DNA from 4 places in the Streptomyces sp. NBC_01520 genome. Region 3 is predicted to be linked to each of the others. Evidence: riboswitches for the same ligand, from Rfam matches in the RefSeq annotation. Region 3 holds a riboswitch; each other region holds the start of a gene.
What was found. Region 3 has a riboswitch for cyclic di-AMP ahead of OG524_RS19690 (M23 family metallopeptidase). Riboswitches for the same ligand answer to the same signal wherever they lie in the genome.
Positions count from the first base shown of each region.

Region 1: linked by a shared signal. The riboswitch ahead of OG524_RS32715 (peptidoglycan DD-metalloendopeptidase family protein) and the one ahead of OG524_RS19690 (M23 family metallopeptidase) in region 3 are both predicted to bind cyclic di-AMP.
Region 2: linked by a shared signal. The riboswitch ahead of OG524_RS28135 (transglycosylase SLT domain-containing protein) and the one ahead of OG524_RS19690 (M23 family metallopeptidase) in region 3 are both predicted to bind cyclic di-AMP.
Region 4: linked by a shared signal. The riboswitch ahead of OG524_RS27485 (M23 family metallopeptidase) and the one ahead of OG524_RS19690 (M23 family metallopeptidase) in region 3 are both predicted to bind cyclic di-AMP.

Region 1 is NZ_CP109404.1:7,247,165-7,251,377, forward strand. It holds gene OG524_RS32700 (helix-turn-helix domain-containing protein) at 1-179, shown strand, start outside; gene OG524_RS32705 (DUF6126 family protein) at 243-416, shown strand; gene OG524_RS32710 (tyrosine-protein phosphatase) at 522-1,331, opposite strand; cyclic di-AMP (ydaO/yuaA leader) riboswitch at 1,739-1,910, shown strand; gene OG524_RS32715 (peptidoglycan DD-metalloendopeptidase family protein) at 1,915-2,859, shown strand; gene OG524_RS32720 (SGNH/GDSL hydrolase family protein) at 3,068-3,895, shown strand; gene OG524_RS32725 (GNAT family N-acetyltransferase) at 3,952-4,213, shown strand, end outside.
Region 2 is NZ_CP109404.1:6,224,368-6,228,580, forward strand. It holds gene OG524_RS28125 (SMI1/KNR4 family protein) at 423-1,049, shown strand; gene OG524_RS28130 (hypothetical protein) at 1,113-1,310, opposite strand; cyclic di-AMP (ydaO/yuaA leader) riboswitch at 1,762-1,947, shown strand; gene OG524_RS28135 (transglycosylase SLT domain-containing protein) at 1,952-2,833, shown strand; gene OG524_RS28140 (winged helix-turn-helix transcriptional regulator) at 3,004-3,411, opposite strand; gene OG524_RS28145 (NAD(P)H-binding protein) at 3,562-4,213, shown strand, end outside.
Region 3 is NZ_CP109404.1:4,348,476-4,352,688, forward strand. It holds gene OG524_RS19670 (hypothetical protein) at 1-64, opposite strand, end outside; tRNA gene OG524_RS19675 (tRNA-Met) at 290-363, shown strand; gene OG524_RS19680 (MerR family transcriptional regulator) at 471-1,217, shown strand; gene OG524_RS19685 (PP2C family protein-serine/threonine phosphatase) at 1,350-2,507, shown strand; cyclic di-AMP (ydaO/yuaA leader) riboswitch at 2,742-2,894, shown strand; gene OG524_RS19690 (M23 family metallopeptidase) at 2,906-3,946, shown strand.
Region 4 is NZ_CP109404.1:6,036,975-6,041,187, forward strand. It holds gene OG524_RS27475 (M16 family metallopeptidase) at 1-1,037, shown strand, start outside; gene OG524_RS27480 (M16 family metallopeptidase) at 1,064-2,446, shown strand; cyclic di-AMP (ydaO/yuaA leader) riboswitch at 2,640-2,808, shown strand; gene OG524_RS27485 (M23 family metallopeptidase) at 2,822-3,616, shown strand; gene OG524_RS27490 (GntR family transcriptional regulator) at 3,836-4,213, shown strand, end outside.

The DNA of each region.
Region 1 (4,213 bases), 2.9 Mb from region 3:
TGGCCCTGGGGGAGACCGTGCACGACCTCGACCCCGGTGACAGTGCGCACTTCGACTCGCTCACCCCGCACCGGATCGCCGCGCTCGACCGCGGGGGTGTGCGGCTGCTCTTCGTCCACACGCTGTTGCAGAGCCCTGCCGCCGAGCTGTGCCTGGGCGGCGAGGTCCACCGCGGGTGAACCCCGCCCCGCCCCGTAGACCCTTCGTTCCCTCGGCCCGAGCGGTCGAAAGAGAGGACCGTCATGTCTGATTCATCCAACTATGACCCGCTCACTCCGCGCAGGCCCGAGGGTAAGGACACGCAGGAGCGGAAGATGCCCCGCGGCGTGGTCATCCGGCTCTTCGCCTACCTGGTGGCCGGACACGTCGTCGCGGCCTTCCTCTTCATCCTGTTCACCGTGGCGGGTAAAGGCTGACCCATCCGGCGCGACGGGCGAGGGCCGGCCGCCCCCGGGCCGGTCCGCATGGGGCCGGCCGCCCCCGGGTCGGTCCGCATGGGGCCGGCCGCCCCCGGGTCGGTCCTATGCGCCCTCGACCAGGCGCTCGCGCAGCTTCTCGCGGGTCGCGGGGGTCAGCTTCAGGCCCTCCGTGAGGTAGCGGTCCGTGTTGCCCCAGGTCTCCTCGATCGCCGTGAACGCGGCGTCGAGGTAGTCGGAGTGCGCGCCGAACAGCGGATTGAGCAGTTCCATCACCTCGTCCGACATCCCCGCCGAAGAGGTGTCGCTGCGCCGCACCTTGTAGCGGCGGTGCGCGTCGTTGGACTTCAGGTAGTCGGCCTCGATGGCCTCCTTCTCGACACCGACGGCCAGCAGTGAGATCGCGATCGACAGGCCGGCCCGGTCCTTGCCCGCGGCGCAGTGCATCAGCGCGGGCACGCTGTCCTCGGCCAGTGCGTGCAGCACCCGGCTGTGCTCGGCCGTGCGGTCCCTGATGATCGACCGGTACGAGGCGATCATGCGGTCCGTCCCCCTGCCGTCGGCGAGGATCGATCGCAGCTGCTGGATGTTCCCGTCACGCACGAGCCGCCAGAACTCGGCGCCGTCGGCCGGGTCGGAGAGTGGAATGCTGACATTCCGGACGCCGGGCAGTTCCACGTCATGACCGTCGAGCTTGTGGTCCGCCGCGTTGCGGAAGTCGAAGACCGTGTGCAGGCCGAGGCCGGTGAGGAAGGCCGCGTCCGCCTCGGTGGCGTGCGCCAGGTGTCCGCTGCGGTAGAGGCGCCCGTGCCGGACCTTCCCGCCGTCCGCGGTCGGGAGTCCGCCCACATCGCGGAAATTACGGACACCGGTCAGCTCGGTGTCGGTCGACGGAACCTCTGGCAGCTGCGTCACAAGGACTCCTGGAGTGTCTGGCGTCGGCGCGGCTCGCCGACGAGGCCACGCTCGCGACGATACGACATGCGTTCATCGGGCAACCGTCTCGGTCGCCGTCCTGTTTTCGAGGCGGCGCGGAAGAGGATGAAATCGAGCAATGTCCGTATTGGTGCATTTAGCAGAACATGCCCCGCTTGTATGGGAGATGGGGCTTGGTAGGTGAGCGGGATCATATCCGTGACGGTGTGTGGCGGAACCGTGGACGGGTATTCCGGACGCCGCGCGGAAAGGCAAGATCCGTAATCCACGGAGTGTGACCGTAATTCTCGGCGGGAAATGAAGAGCGGATTCCGGTTCGCAACCGACGGCTTGTTCCCGGCGTCCTGGCTCGCTTACGGTCACGGTCAATCCGGACGGAACGCCTAATCCTGCCGCCGCCCGGAATCCGCACCGACCAACGTGTGGCAGGAGCGGGGGAACCAGGTAAGCCGCCGACCGGAGGGATCCGGAACGGCTCGGGGTCAAGCCGCGTCCAGCGCGGCCGGGCATCTCCAGTCCGCACCCGACAGCTCACCTCGTAGGCGCCGGAGAGGAATTCCCCATGCCCGCAAAGGGTAAGCACCGTCGTACGAAGACCGGCCCGATCACCCGAGGCGTCCTCGCCGCCGGGACCGGCGGCGCCGTTCTCGCCCTTCCGCTGATCGGCGCCACCGGCGCCCATGCTGCGGAGCAGGCCGCGCCTGCCGCCAAGTCCGCCGCGAGCGCCGCCCACGGCGCGCCCGCCGCCTCCGTGGCGAAGAAGAAGAGCGCCCCGAAGACCTATTCCGTGGTCTCCGGCGACTACCTGTCGAAGATAGCGGCCGACCAGAAGCTCAAGGGCGGCTGGGAGAAGCTGTACAAGGACAACCGCGACGTCGTCGGCGACAACCCGAGCCTGATCTTCCCGGGCATGAAGCTGACCCTCGGTGCCAAGGCGTCCGGTTCGGCCGCGCAGTCCGCGCCCAAGGCCGCGCCGTCCGAGGCGACCTCCTCGAAGGCCGAGTCGGCGCCCAAGGCCGCCGCCCCGGTCGAGAAGGCCGCGACGGCGACCGACACCGCCGACACCTCCGACTCCGCCGCCGCTTCCGAGGGCAACAGCTCCGGCTGGGCCGCCCCGGTCGCCGACGCCAACGTCACCACCCAGTACCGTGCCTCCGGCGCCAGCTGGTCCAGCGGCTACCACACGGGCTCCGACTTCCAGGCCGCCTCCGGCACCGGCGTCCGGTCCATCGGCCCCGGCACCGTGGTCTCCGCCGGGTGGAGCGGTTCGTACGGCAACGAGGTCGTCATCCAGCACAGCGACGGCATGTACTCCCAGTACGCCCACCTGTCCTCGCTCGGTGTCTCCGCCGGCCAGACCGTCACCGGCGGCCAGCAGATCGGCCTCTCCGGCTCCACCGGCAACTCCACCGGCCCGCACCTCCACTTCGAGGTCCGCACCGGCCCGAGCTACGGCTCCGACGTCGACCCGATCGCGTACCTGCGCTCGCACGGCGTCTCCATCTGAGCGGCTCCGTCCGACACCTTCGGGTGAGCGACTTCAGGTGAGCGTCCCCGAATGACGCGAAGAAGAGGGGCGGTGCGGTGCGCGGCGGTGCACCGCCCCTCTTCTTATTCCGGCTTTACCAAAACCTGACCGGGTGGTCTTTCTCACCACCCGTCAACCCCTTATTACGGTCGCGTAGGTCACATTCGAAGGTGCAGGATATGCCCTTGTGGCAGACGATTCGAGAAACACACAACGAGGCATCATCGGGTCGTACGCAGCGATCGGCGACAGCTTCACCGAAGGCGTCGGGGACCCCGGCCCCGACGGGAGGCTCCTCGGCTGGGCGGACCGGTTCGCGGTCCTCCTCGCGGACCAGCTCCCGGTCCCCGGAGCGGCGGCAGGTCCCACGGACGGCCCGCACGGGAACTTCCGGTACGCCAATCTCGCCGTACGCGGACGCCTCCTCGACCAGGTAGTCGAGGAGCAGGTCCCCCGCGCCAAGGAGCTGGCACCGGATCTGGTGAGCTTCTGCGCGGGCGGCAACGACATCATCCGGCCCGGCTCCGACCCTGACGACGTGGCGGAACGCTTCGAGCGCGCGGTCGCCGAACTGACGCAGGCGGTCGGCACCGTCATGGTCACCACCGGCTTCGACACCCGTCACGTCCCCGTACTCCGGCACCTGCGCGGCAAGATCGCCACGTACACCGCCCATGTCCGGTCCATCGCCGACCGCTACGACTGCCCGGTCCTGGACCTGTGGTCGCTGCGCTCCGTGCAGGACCGCCGCGCCTGGGACGACGACCGGCTGCACCTGTCGCCCGAGGGCCACACCAGGGTCGCGCTGCGCGCCGCCCAGGTCCTGGGACTCGAGGTACCGGCCGACCCCGACCAGACGTGGCCGCCACAGGCACAGCGCGGGACACTCGAGGTGCGGCGCGACGACATCCACTGGGCGCGTGAGTATCTCGTGCCGTGGATCGGACGACGTCTGCGCGGCGAGTCCTCCGGCGACCACGTCGAGGCCAAGCGCCCCGACCTGCTCCCGTTGTGAGCCCCCTGACGGACGGTGCGGTCCCGGCGGCCTCCGTACGGACCGGCCCGTCGCCCCTGCCCGGCGCGGAGTGGGTGCTGCGCGCCGCGCGGGCCACGGACGTCGAGGCGGTCGCGGAGCTGCGGGCCGTCGTCATGCGCGCGGACCTGGAACGCCTCGGCCGCTACGACGAGCACCGGGTGCGGCAGCGGCTGCGGGACTCGTTCTCCACCCGCCACACCTCCCTCGTCCTGGCCGGCGGTGAGTTCGCGGGATGCGTCACCGTCCGGCCCGACGACGACGGGAAGCTGCTGGAGCACTTCTACCTGGCCCCGCACC
Region 2 (4,213 bases), 1.9 Mb from region 3:
AGCCGATCTCCGACGTCTTCGCCACGGGGCCTCCGCGGGAGGGCGCAGCTGGGCCGCGGGCGGCCCCTCGGCGACACCCTGGTGCCGCGATCCGGCCTCCTGAGGCCCTACCGCTCGTCGTCGCGGGGGAGGTGTGCCCGAGGCGCGGATCGCCGCCACCGCGCACCGTACGGGTCTGGAGCCCGGCCGTGTCACCGGAAGTCGGCCCGGGGCACCGCCACGTGCGCCCTCGCACCTCCCGCCGCCGCCGGACCGGTCCGGTGGGTGTGATGTTCGGGGCACGCCTGTCGCTGGGCCTGAGGGAGGAGCAGGTCCTCCCTCAGGACAGACGGGGAGTCGCAGGTGAGGGGACGGAGCGTGTGCAGCCGGATTCCGGTGCCCGGACGCGCGTTACGCGGCGTACGCGCGCGAGGGGGCGGCCGGTGATCCCCCGGCCCATCGAGGCACTGGAGCGGCTGCTGCCGACGACGTACGGCATCGACGAGCAGGTTGACTGGGCCGTGGCGGAAGCGCGGTGGGGCGCCTCCTTCCCCGCCGACTACAAGGCCTTCATGGGCGCCTACGGGGAGGGGTCCGTCGACGACGCGATCGCCGTGCACCGACCACTGCCCGCCGACACTCCCGACGGGTGCCGCCCGGCCGATGCCATGGCCGACGGGACCGGTGCCGTCCGCGAGGTGTGGCGGGCGGAGGCCGACGAGATCTGGGCCGATCCGGCCGGGCCGGACATGATGCTCGATCCCGGTGCGCTGCTCGCCTGGGGAACGACCACCGAGTCGGACATCCTGTGCTGGCTGACGACGGACGAGGACCCCGACTGCTGGCCCGTGGTGGTCTGCGGCAGGCACACCGTGCCGACCTTCGCGTTGTACCGCTTCGGGATGGCCGAGTTCCTCCGCAGGCTGCTGGCCGGCGGCTTCGACTCCGTGCCCCTCAGCGTGGACAGGGTGAGGAGGCGGAAGTCGCACGCTTTCGTGAGCCTGGTCGTCCAGCGGGCCCGCCGCAGGGCCGGCCTCGACCCCTGGACAGGCGAACTGCCGGGCGGCTGAGGCACCCGGCACCACGGCACCGGGCCGCGGTGCCGTACGGGGCCTGTGTGCCGCGTGCCGGGCTCAGTGCGGCCTCCAGGTGAGCTTGCCGCCGCCCACCCACCGGACCGCCGCCGGGTCGTCGAGGTCGTGGACCGTGATGCCGGCCGCCCGCGCCGCGAACAGCACGTCCGTCATCGAGGTCGCCCGGCCGGCCGTCTCCCCGTCGATCTGCAGGATGCGGAAGGGCGGATCACCGGCCTGGACGGGCAGGACGGTGATCCGCGGGTTCGTGGGGTCCTGCGGGTCCGTGGAGCTCTGAGCGTTCCGTGGGTTCCGGGGGCTCTCGGGGTCGGGGTGCGCGCTGTCGGCCATGCGCTGATCGATTCCACGCGGCTGCCACCGGTATGCCCGGAAGCGCGCCGGTGGGCCGTATGCCCGAGTTAGGGCGTTATTGGGGATTCGCCCCGTAATCCATAAAAGGCCATTTCGTGCGACCCGTGAGGTTCCAGCGGAGTGCAAATCACCCTTTTCGGACCTCGTGACCAGAGTCACTCCCGCGCGTCCCGGACGCATCGACATGTCGACCGGTTCCCTTGTGCGCCACGAAGGTTGGCTTCGCGGGTGTGGGGCGGATTACATGAATTCCTGTGAATCGATCTTGCGGATGAATTGTGATCACCAATTCGGGGCTTGTTCCTTTCGCTATTTCTCGCCTACGGTCACCCTCACTCCGGATGGAACGCCGAATCCTGCCGCCGTCCGGGAACCCGACCACATCTCGTACGGCAGGAGCGGGGGACCCAGGTAAGCGCCGATCCGGCATCCGGAGCGGCTCGGGGTGAAGTCGCATTCACGTGCGGCCGGGCATCTCCAGCCCGAACCCGACAGCTCACTTCGCAGGCGGCGGAGAGGAATTCACCATGCCCGGAATGGGTAAGCACCGTAGTTCCAGGACCAGTTCGCTGACCCGCGGCATCATCGCCGTGAGCACGGGCGGAGCTGCTCTCGCCCTCCCCGTGATCGGCGCGACCGGAGCCTTCGCCGCCCCGGCGCAGCCGGTCGCCGTCGAAAAGGCGGCCACGTCGACTGCCGTGTCCGGCAAGGCGATTGCCGCACAGAAGTCCGCGCCCGTCACCTATTCCGTGATCATTGGCGATTCCCTTTCCAAGATCGCGCGTCAGCATTCCGTCGACGGCGGCTGGAAGGCGCTGTACGACGACAACCGAAAGGCTGTCGGCACAAACCCCGACCTCATTCACGCCGGTCTGAAGCTGACGATCGGCGCGAAGGCCGAGAGCAAGCCGGCGGAGAAGGCCGGAACGGCGGACAAGGCCGAATCCGAGACGTCCGGTTCCGCCGGCCGTGCCGAGCAGGGCGCCGACCGTGCCGATCGCTCGGACCGCACCGACACCGCGCTCGCCGCGCAGGGTGCGCCCGCTGCGGAGCCCGCGGCCGCTCCCGCCGCCGCGCCGGCCACGTACACGAACGACCTCGACGGCTGGATCAAGGAGTCGCTGGCGGTCATGGCCGAGCACGGCATCCCCGGCAGCTACGACGGCATCCACCGCAACATCATGCGTGAGTCCTCGGGCAACCCGATGGCCATCAACAACTGGGACTCGAACGCCGCCGCGGGCATCCCGTCCAAGGGTCTGCTGCAGGTGATCGACCCGACCTTCCAGGCCTACCACGTGCCCGGTACGTCGACGGACAGCTACGACCCGGTCGCCAACATCACGGCCGCGTGCAACTACGCCGCCGACCGGTACGGCTCGATCGACAACGTGTTCGGCGCCTACTGAGACATCACCGTGTGACAGCGGAGCACGGCCGACGGGTGGTGCGGGTTCGGAAGAACCCGCACCACCCGTCGGCCGTTTCCGGCGTGGTGGCGGTCAGTCACCGACGTGGGGCACGAGCTTGCCGCGGGTGCGGTCCGACGAGCCGGCAGGGCCTCGGCCGCCTTCTCGCGCTACCGGGTCGGGGCGGCGTCGTAGTCGTGCCGGGACCGCTCCACCTCGCCCAGGTTGGCGGTGGCCCATTCCGAGAGGCGGGCGAACAGCGGCGCGAGACTGCGGCCGAGCTCACTGATCTCGTACTCGACCCGGGGCGGGATCTCCGCGTGATACGTGCGCACGACCAGGCCGTCGCGCTCCAGCTGCCGCAGCCGTTGGGTGAGCACCTTCGGGGTGATCCGGGCGATGCGCCGCTCCAGCTCGCCGAACCGCTGGCGGCCGTGGGCGTGCAGGGTCCACAGGATCGGTGTCGTCCACCGGCTGAACACGATGTCCACGACCGGGGAGATGGGGCAGGCCTGCTCGGGATCGTCCTGGGCGTGGCCTGCCGTCGCGGAGGCCGTGGGGGCTGCCGGATCGGCCATGCGAGTTCCCTTCGGCACAGTCACTTTCCTGTAGGTACCTACTATATCGGCGGTGTTAGCGTCCCCGGGTCGGAGCGGGGGACACCCTCCCTGCGACGTTCCCGCCCGTGTCGGCGGGGGCAACCACGCGGTGTGACAGGGGAGTTGTTCATGATCGTCGTAACGGGTGCAACGGGGAACGTCGGCCGGCCGCTCGTACGGGCTCTGGCCGGGGCGGGCGAGTGGGTGACAGCGGTGTCCCGAGGGGTGCCGGACGCGGCCCTTCCGGACGGTGTCCGCCACCGGCGGGCGGACCTCACCGAGCCGGAGGGCCTGCGTGACGTGTTCGACGGCGCCGACGCGCTGTTCCTGCACGACACCGGAGCGGGCGCGTATCTGGTCGGGCCGCAGGAGATCGTCGGGGTCGCGAAGGCCGCCGGGATCGGCCGGATCGTGCTGCTGTCCTCCCAGGGGGTCGTCACCAGGCCGGAGTCGGCCTCCCACGGAGGTACGGGGCAGTCCTTCGAGGACGCGGTCCGGGGGTCGGGGGCACGGTGGACGATCCTGCGGCCCGGCGGCTTCTACTCCAACGCGTACGCCTGGGCCGAGTCGGTCCGTACACGGCGGACCGTCGCCGCGCCGTTCGGTGACGTAGGCCTCCCGGCCGTCGATCCGGAGGACATCGCAGCGGTGGCTGCCGCGGCCCTGTGCGAGGACGGGCACGCCGGGAAGGCCTACGAGCTGACCGGCCCCGCCCTCACCACGCCCCGGGAACGGGCCGCGGCGATCGGGGAGGCGCTCGGTGAGCCGGTCCGCTTCGTCG
Region 3 (4,213 bases):
CGAGGGATGCGCGCACCGGCGACTGCGCGGGCGGGGCGGGGGTGGGTCTGAGCGGTGTGGTCATCTTCGGAGGCCCTCCAGACGGGCTTCATGCAAGATCGGGGGGATGCGGCAACATCTTTGGGTAAAGCACCACACATGGGAACTGTCCGTTCCACGGGCGGTGTTGAGGGCTTCGATCCATGGGATGGATGCCGGTCCGCGCCGGTGCGGGAGTGCCCCCGGAGCGCCCTCGGCGGTAATTGGTCGAGGTGACCTCCGTGATGCCGTAGAGTTGCAATCACAACGACGCGGGGTGGAGCAGCTCGGTAGCTCGCTGGGCTCATAACCCAGAGGTCGCAGGTTCAAATCCTGTCCCCGCTACTGAAAGACAGAGGCCCGGATCCTTCCAAGGATCCGGGCCTCTGCCGTATGCCCGCGTCCCGTCACCGCTTGACCTTGACGCAGCGTAAACATCTAGCGTTTCCGGCATGGAGTGGTCCATCCAGGAAATCGCCAGGGAAGCCGGCACGACGAGCCGAACGCTCCGGCACTACGGAGATCTCGGTCTCCTCGTGCCGAGCCGTACGGGTGCCAACGGCTACCGCTACTACGACCAGGACGCCCTCGTCCGGCTGCAGCGCATCCTGCTGCTGCGGGAGCTGGGGCTGTCGCTGCCCGCCATCAAGGACGTACTGGAGGGGCAGCGGGACACGTCCGCGGCGCTGCGGACCCATCTGCGCCTGCTGGAGCAGGAGCGGGAGCGCATCGGGCGGCAGATCGCCTCGGTGCGGACCACTCTCCACAGGACCGGGCAGGGAGAGGAACTCATGGCCGGGGAAGTGTTCGACGGCTTCGACCACACGGTGTACGAGCAGGAGGTCACCGAACGCTGGGGCCGGGACGCCTGCAAGAAGGGCGACCGGTGGTGGCGCGGGCTGAGTGCCGAGGAGCGCGCCGAATTCCAGGGTGTGCACGACGCGATCGCGCGGGACTACGGGGCGGCCAGGGAGGCCGGTCTGGACGCGGGCGGCGAGGAGGCGCAGGACATCGCGCGGCGCCACTGCGCGTGGCTCTCGGGCACCACGACGGTCACCCGGTCGTACGTGACCGGCCTCGCCGAGATGTATGTCGCCGATCCGCGCTTCGGGAAGAACTACGATCGGTACGGAGACGGCACCGCCGTCTTCGTACGGGATGCACTGACGATCTACGCGCAGCACCGGCTCTCCGGCTGACCTTCGGGGGACGGGGCTCCGGCGCGCTCCTCCCTTCGGCCGATGACGAGCCGCCGCACGCGCGGCTCCGTCCGGTCCGGGCGGATCGCGGTACCGTCCGCAGCCGTGGGCGGACCGGGCAGGAGTGCACAGGTGGGGAAGCGGGACAGCCGACGGGGCGGAGCCGGTGGAGGCATCGGTGCCCGGAGGTTCGTGCGTGCGCTGCCGGCCCTGATGATCGGGGGCGGGATCGTCTTCGACCTGGTGACTCCGGCCGCCGTGAGCGCCGTTCCGCTCTTCGCGGCGGCTCCGCTGATCGCCGCCCCGTTCTTCTCGCTGGCCAGCACGGTCCGTACCGGTGTGGCCGCGGTCCTGGCCGTTCTCGTGATCCGGCTCTCGGACGGTGCGGTCACCGAGGTCGTGCCGCTCACCGATCTGCTCACCGTGATCACGGTCTCCGTGCTCGCCCTGGCCATCAACGGCGTCGTACGGCGCAGCAACGAGCAGCTCGCTTCGGCCCGGGTCATCGCGGAGACCGCGATGCGCGCGGTGCTGCCCACCCCGGACGACCGGATCGGCGGGCTGCTGGTCGCGGCGCGGTACGAGGCGGCGCAGGCGGACGAGTTCGTCGGCGGCGACCTGTTCGCCGTCGCGGACACCCCGCACGGGGTGCGGCTGGTCGTCGGTGACGTCCGGGGCAAGGGGCTGGACGCCGTGGAGGCGGTGGCCGTGGTGATCGGGGCCTTCCGCGAGGCGGCCGAGCAGGAGCTGTCGCTGGAGGGTGTCGCGCAGCGGCTGGAGCGGGCGCTGGCGCGGGAAGGGAGCCGCCGGGGCGGGCTCGACTCCATGGAGGGGTTCGTCACCGTTGTGCTCGCCGAGATCCCGGCAGGTTCCGGCACGGTACGGATCGTCAACCGTGGTCATCCCGAGCCGATCCTGCTGCACGCGGACGGGGCGCTCCAGGTACTGGCGCCGACCGTGCCCGCGCTGCCCATCGGGATGGACCTGGGGGTGTGGCCGGACCGCTCGGACGAGTGGGAGCTGCCGGCCGGGTCGACGCTCCTGGCGTTCACGGACGGCCTCACCGAGGCGCGGGACGCGGGCGGGGTCTTCTACGATCCGGCCGCGCGGCTGCACGGCCGGATCTTCCCCGGGCCCGAGGAACTGCTCTCCGCGCTCACCGACGACGTACGCCTGCACACCGGGGGCCACTCGACCGACGACCTGGCGCTGCTCGCCGTCGGCCGGCCCGCGCGGGGACAGCCGGAGCGGCGGACGACGGTGAAGATCGTGGGGAGGGGCGAAGGATGACCCGTCGCGACCGTCCGTAGTCGATGCGTGCCGCTCCGCATAACATTTGACACACCGTCAGAAACTGATGACCGGACCGGGAATACTCAACTCGCCCGTTTGGTGCTGTTTCCTGCCCTAAAGTCCAGGCCGGAGTGACGAATGATCAGTCGGAACAGCTTGGAATCGGGCCCCGGTGTCTATTAACGTTCGATAACGCAGCGCGGTTGTCCCAGTCGTCGCAAGAGGCGGCACCGTGCGCGAGCGCCGAATTCCGCAAGGGAACCGGGGAACCACCTACATGGGGTGAATCGGGCGCCTGTGTCTCGTGAGAGGCGAAGGAGCCCGTAGGAGACCTTCCTGCTCCGAACCCGTCAGCTAACCCGGTAGGCGATAAGGAAGGAAAGGAGTGCGCCCACGTGGCGTCCAATCAGCCTGCCCCCGAGGCCCCGTCACCCTTCAGGACCGACACCGTCGGTGGCGAGGAGAGGACTTGGGAGGAATGGAATCCCACCGAGGAGTCCATACGTCCCGTGCGCGGCAGGCACCGCGTAGCCAAGCAGCGTGGTCTCGCCCGTAGCTCCACCGTCCTCGGCGTCGGCGTCATCGCGGCCGTCGGTGCGGGTGGCATGGCCACGGCGCAGAGCAAGCCGCCGGTCTCCATCTCCCTTCCCGATTCCATCGCGGACAATCTCCCCGACGCCAAGTCCCTTCCCGGCGTGAGCGCTTTCATGTCGGACGACTCCGACGCGGACACCGGGTCGGCCGCCGACGCCTCCCCGCTCACCACCGCCGGGATCACGGCCGCCGAGGCCGAGCAGGGCGCCACCGACGCCGGTGAGGCGCTGCGCGCCCGCATCCTCCAGCAGGCCGAGCAGCAGCAGGCCGGCGCCGCCGCCGAGGCCAAGGCCGCGGAGGAGAAAGCCGCCGCCGAGCAGGCAGCGGCCGAGGCCGCGAAGCAGCAGAGCAAGGCCGAGGCCGACGCCGCAGCCGAGAAGAAGGCGGCGGAAGAGGCGGCGAGGAAGAAGGCGGAGGCCGAGCGTCTCGCCAAGCTTGCCGCCAGCTACGCCCTCCCGACGTCCTCGTACACGATCACGACGACCTACGGCCAGGCCGGTTCGATGTGGTCCTCCGGCTACCACACGGGGCTGGACTTCGCGGCTCCGACGGGTACGCCGATCAAGGCCGTGCACAGCGGCACGGTGAAGTCGGCCGGCTGGTCGGGCTCCTACGGCTACCACACGGTCCTCGTGCTCGACGACGGTACCGAGGTCTCGTACTCCCACCAGTCCTCGATGGACGTCACCGCCGGCCAGAAGGTCAGCACGGGCGACACCATCGGCCGCGTGGGCTCCACCGGGAATTCGACCGGTCCCCACCTCCACCTGGAGGTCCACACCGCGGGCGGTTCGGCCGTCGACCCGATGAGCTGGCTGCGCGGCAAGGGCCTGACGGTCTGAGCCCCCGCACCCGTACGGCGGGTCCGATCCGCGTACGTGGCGCCTCCGTTCGGCGCACCTGAACCCCGGCAGCCCTGACGCACACCCCCCGACGTCAGGGCTGCCGGTCCGCGTCGTGGGGCCCGCCCGGCCCGCCGTGGGCCTGCGGAACAGTTGCCCCGGCTGACCGGGCAGCAGCTGGCGGAGCTCACCGAGGCGTCCGCCTGACATCTGGCGCGCGTGGCCGCCGAGGCCGTCAGCGGTTCCGGCCCCGCTGTCGACCACCGC
Region 4 (4,213 bases), 1.7 Mb from region 3:
CGATGCCCACGCATCAGCTGGAGCTGGCCCTGTGGCTCGAGGCCGACCGGATGGGCTCGCTGCTCGCCGCGCTCGACGAGGAGTCCATGGAGAACCAGCGCGACGTCGTCAAGAACGAGCGCCGCCAGCGGTACGACAACGTCCCGTACGGCACGGCGTTCGAGAAGCTCACAGCCCTCGCGTACCCGGAGGGCCACCCGTACCACCACACGCCGATCGGGTCGATGGCCGACCTGGACGCAGCCACGCTGGACGACGCGCAGGCGTTCTTCCGCACGTACTACGCGCCGAACAACGCGGTGCTCTCCGTGGTCGGGGACATCGACCCGGAGCAGACGCTCGCCTGGATCGAGAAGTACTTCGGTTCGATCCCCTCCCACGACGGCAAGCAGCCGCCGCGCGACGGCACACTGCCCGGCACCATCGGTGAGCAACTGCGCGAAGTGGTCCACGAGGAGGTCCCCGCGCGCGCCCTGATGGCCGCCTACCGGCTGCCGCACGACGGCACCCGTGAGTGCGACGCCGCGGACCTGGCGCTGACCGTGCTGGGCGGCGGCGAGTCGTCCCGCCTGCACAACCGCCTGGTCCGCCGCGACCGTACGGCGGTGGCCGCCGGATTCGGGCTGCTCCGGCTCTCCGGAGCACCCTCGCTGGGCTGGCTGGACGTCAAGACGTCCGGTGGCGTCGAGGTGCCGCAGATCGAGACGGCCGTCGACGAGGAGCTCGCCCGGTTCGCCGCCGAGGGCCCCACGCCCGAGGAAATGGAACGGGCACAGGCCCAGTTGGAGCGGGAGTGGCTGGACCGGCTCGGTACGGTCGCGGGCCGCGCCGACGAACTGTGCCGGTACGCCGTGCTGTTCGGTGACCCGCAGCTCGCCCTGACCGCGGTGGGGCGGGTGCTCGACGTCACCGCCCAGGAGGTCCAGGAGGCCGCCCGGGCGCATCTGCGTCCCGACAACCGTGCCGTCCTGGTGTACGAGCCGGTCGACGCCGACGAGACGGACGGCACCGACGCGCCCGAGGGGGCCGACAAGTGAGCGACGCCGCCGTGACTGGAGTAGCGATGGAGTACCACCCGCAGCCGACCGCAGGCGAGGCCAGGCCCTGGGCCTTCCCCGCGCCCGAGCGCGGCGCTCTGCCCAACGGCCTGACCGTCCTGCGCTGCCACCGCCCCGGCCAGCAGGTCGTCGCCGTGGAGATCTTCCTGGACGCCCCCCTGGACACCGAGCCCGAGGGCCTGGACGGCGTGGCCACGATCATGGCGCGTGCGCTGTCCGAGGGAACGGACAAGCGCTCCGCCGAGGAGTTCGCCGCCGAGCTGGAGCGCTGCGGTGCCACGCTCGACGCGCACGCCGACCACCCGGGTGTCCGGGTCTCCCTGGAGGTCCCGGTCTCCCGGCTGGCCAAGGCGCTCGGCCTGGTCGCCGAGGCGCTGCGGGCCCCGGCCTTCACCGAGAGCGAGGTGGAGCGCCTGGTGGGCAACCGGCTCGACGAGATCCCGCACGAGCAGGCCAACCCGGCCCGCCGCGCCGCCAAGCAGCTCTCCAAGGAGCTCTTCCCCGAGACGGCGCGGATGTCGCGACCGCGCCAGGGGACCGAGGAGACGGTGCGCCGCATCGACGCCGCGGCCGTACGTGCCTTCTACGACGCGCATGTCCGCCCGTCCACCGCGACGGCCGTGATCGTCGGTGACCTCACCGGGGTCGACCTGGACGAGCTGCTCGCCGACACCGTCGGTGACTGGTCGGGCAACGCCGCCGTGTCCCGCCCGGTACCGCCCATCACCGCGGACGACACCGGTCGTGTGGTCATCGTCGACCGTCCGGGAGCCGTACAGACCCAGCTGCTGATCGGCCGGATCGGCGCCGACCGGCACGACAGTGTGTGGCCCGCCCAGGTCCTCGGCACGTACTGCCTGGGAGGCACCCTCACCTCCCGGCTGGACCGGGTGCTGCGCGAGGAGAAGGGCTACACCTACGGGGTCCGCGCCTTCGGGCAGGTGCTGCGCTCGACCGCACCCGGATCGGCCTCCGGGGCGACCGGTGCCGCGATGCTCGCCATCAGCGGTTCCGTGGACACGGAGTCCACCGGACCCGCGCTGGACGACCTCTGGAAGGTCCTGCGCACCCTGGCGGCCGAGGGGCTCACGGACGCCGAGCGCGAGACCGCCGTGCAGAACCTCGTGGGCGTCGCTCCGCTGAAGTTCGAGACGGCCGCCTCCGTCGCCGGCACCCTGGCCGACCAGATGGAGCAGCACCTCCCGGACGACTACCAGGCCCAGCTGTACGCCCGCCTGGCCGAGACCGGCACGGTGGAGGCCACCGCCGCGGTGGTCAACGCCTTCCCCGTCGACCGGCTGGTCACCGTCCTCGTCGGGGACGCCGCACAGATCGCGGACCCCGTCAGGGCGCTCGGCATCGGCGAGGTGTCGGTCGTCAGCGGCTGACCTATCGGAGCAGATCCGGACCCCGGTGAGGACGTTCTCGCCGGGGTCCTCCTATTTGTCCGTGTTCGCGTGGAATATCGCCCGATCTGTTGTGGGATGTGCGACAAAAGGCCTGATCCGTTTGGCGTCGGAAAGCTGCCCGGCCTAGCGTCGGCCCGGCTGTCCGCCAGACATATGCCGCGTCCGCGGCGCCGGACAGTCATCGCCGAGTCCCCGTCAGGCGCGAGCCTGGGGAGCCGGGGACCCACGAAGTCCCTGGGGTGAATCGGATGCCTGCGCCCCCGCACGGGGCGGAGGAGTCCGTAGGAGACCTTCCTGCTCCGAACCCGTCAGCTAACCCGGTAGGCGAGAAGGAAGGAAAGGACCAGCCCCTCCATGGCGTTCACCCGTGCCACCGGGAAGCACCGTGCCCCGAGCCGCCTGACGCGCAGGAGCGCCCAGGTCGCCGGCATCGCGGCTCTGGCCACCACCGGCGTCATCGGCGGTGTGTCCTCCCCGGCCCTCGCCGCGGACTCCGAGGCCCCCACCGCGGGCAGCACCGGCCTGACCCAGGCCGTCGCGATCGACTCCACCCTCGCCGACCAGATCGCCGCCCAGGCGAAGGCCCAGCAGCACCAGGCCGACCTCGCCGCCAAGGCCGAAGCGAAGGCGAAGGCGGCAGCCAGGGCGAAGGCCGAGGCCGAGCGCAAGGCCGAAGCCCGTGCGGCCGAGGCCCGTGAGGCCAAGGCGCGCGCCGCCCGCGCGGCCGAGCGAGCCCGGCTGAACGCCTTCCACCTCCCGGTTGCCGGCTCCCAGGTGACCACCGGCTACAAGTCCGGCGGCGCCCTCTGGTCCTCCGGCAGCCACTCCGGCGTGGACTTCCGGGCCGCGTCCGGCAGTTCCGTCGTCGCGGTGGGCGCCGGCACGGTCGTCGAGGCCGGCTGGGGCGGGGCGTACGGCAACAACATCGTGCTCCGGATGACGGACGGCACGTACACCCAGTACGGCCACCTCTCGTCGATCGGCGTCTCGGTCGGTCAGAGCGTCACGTCCGGCCAGCAGATAGGCCTGTCCGGCTCGACCGGCAACTCCACCGGACCGCACCTGCACTTCGAGGCGCGGACCACCCCCGAGTACGGCTCCGACATGGACCCCGTCGCCTACCTCCGCGCGCACGGCGTCCAGGTCTGACCCCGCCTCGCCCCGCAGCGACGACGAAGGCCCCGGCACCCGCCGGGGCCTTCGTCGTACCACCGGGGGAGGCGCGCCGAAGCTCCGCGGAAGTGATTTCCGGTCAGAAGATATGCATGGATTTTGCTCTGCCGTCGGAAATTCCGACGGATTGCAATAGAGTCACAGAACAGGCGTCGATCGGCCGCGTTTCGCGGGGATTAAGGCGGAGGTTCGGACATGCGCATTCCCGCGCATTCGGTATGCACGGCAATCCGTGACGACATCGTCTCCGGTGGCTTCGAGCGTGGTAGCCGCCTCACCGAAGAGGTGCTCGCGCGTCGCTACGGGGTTTCCCGTGTCCCGGTACGCGAGGCACTGCGCACCCTGGAGTCCGAGGGGTTCGTCGTCACCCGTCGGCATGCCGGGGCCTGCGTCGCCGAGCCCACGGAGCAGGAGGCCGCCGACCTCCTGGAGATGCGGATGCTCCTGGAGCCGCTGGGTGCCGCACGCGCCGCGCAGCGCCGCACGGAGGCACACCTCAAGGTGCTCCGCGGCCTGGTCAGGCTGGGGCAGGAGCGCGTGCGCCGGGGTGAGGGGGAGGATCTGCGCTCCCTC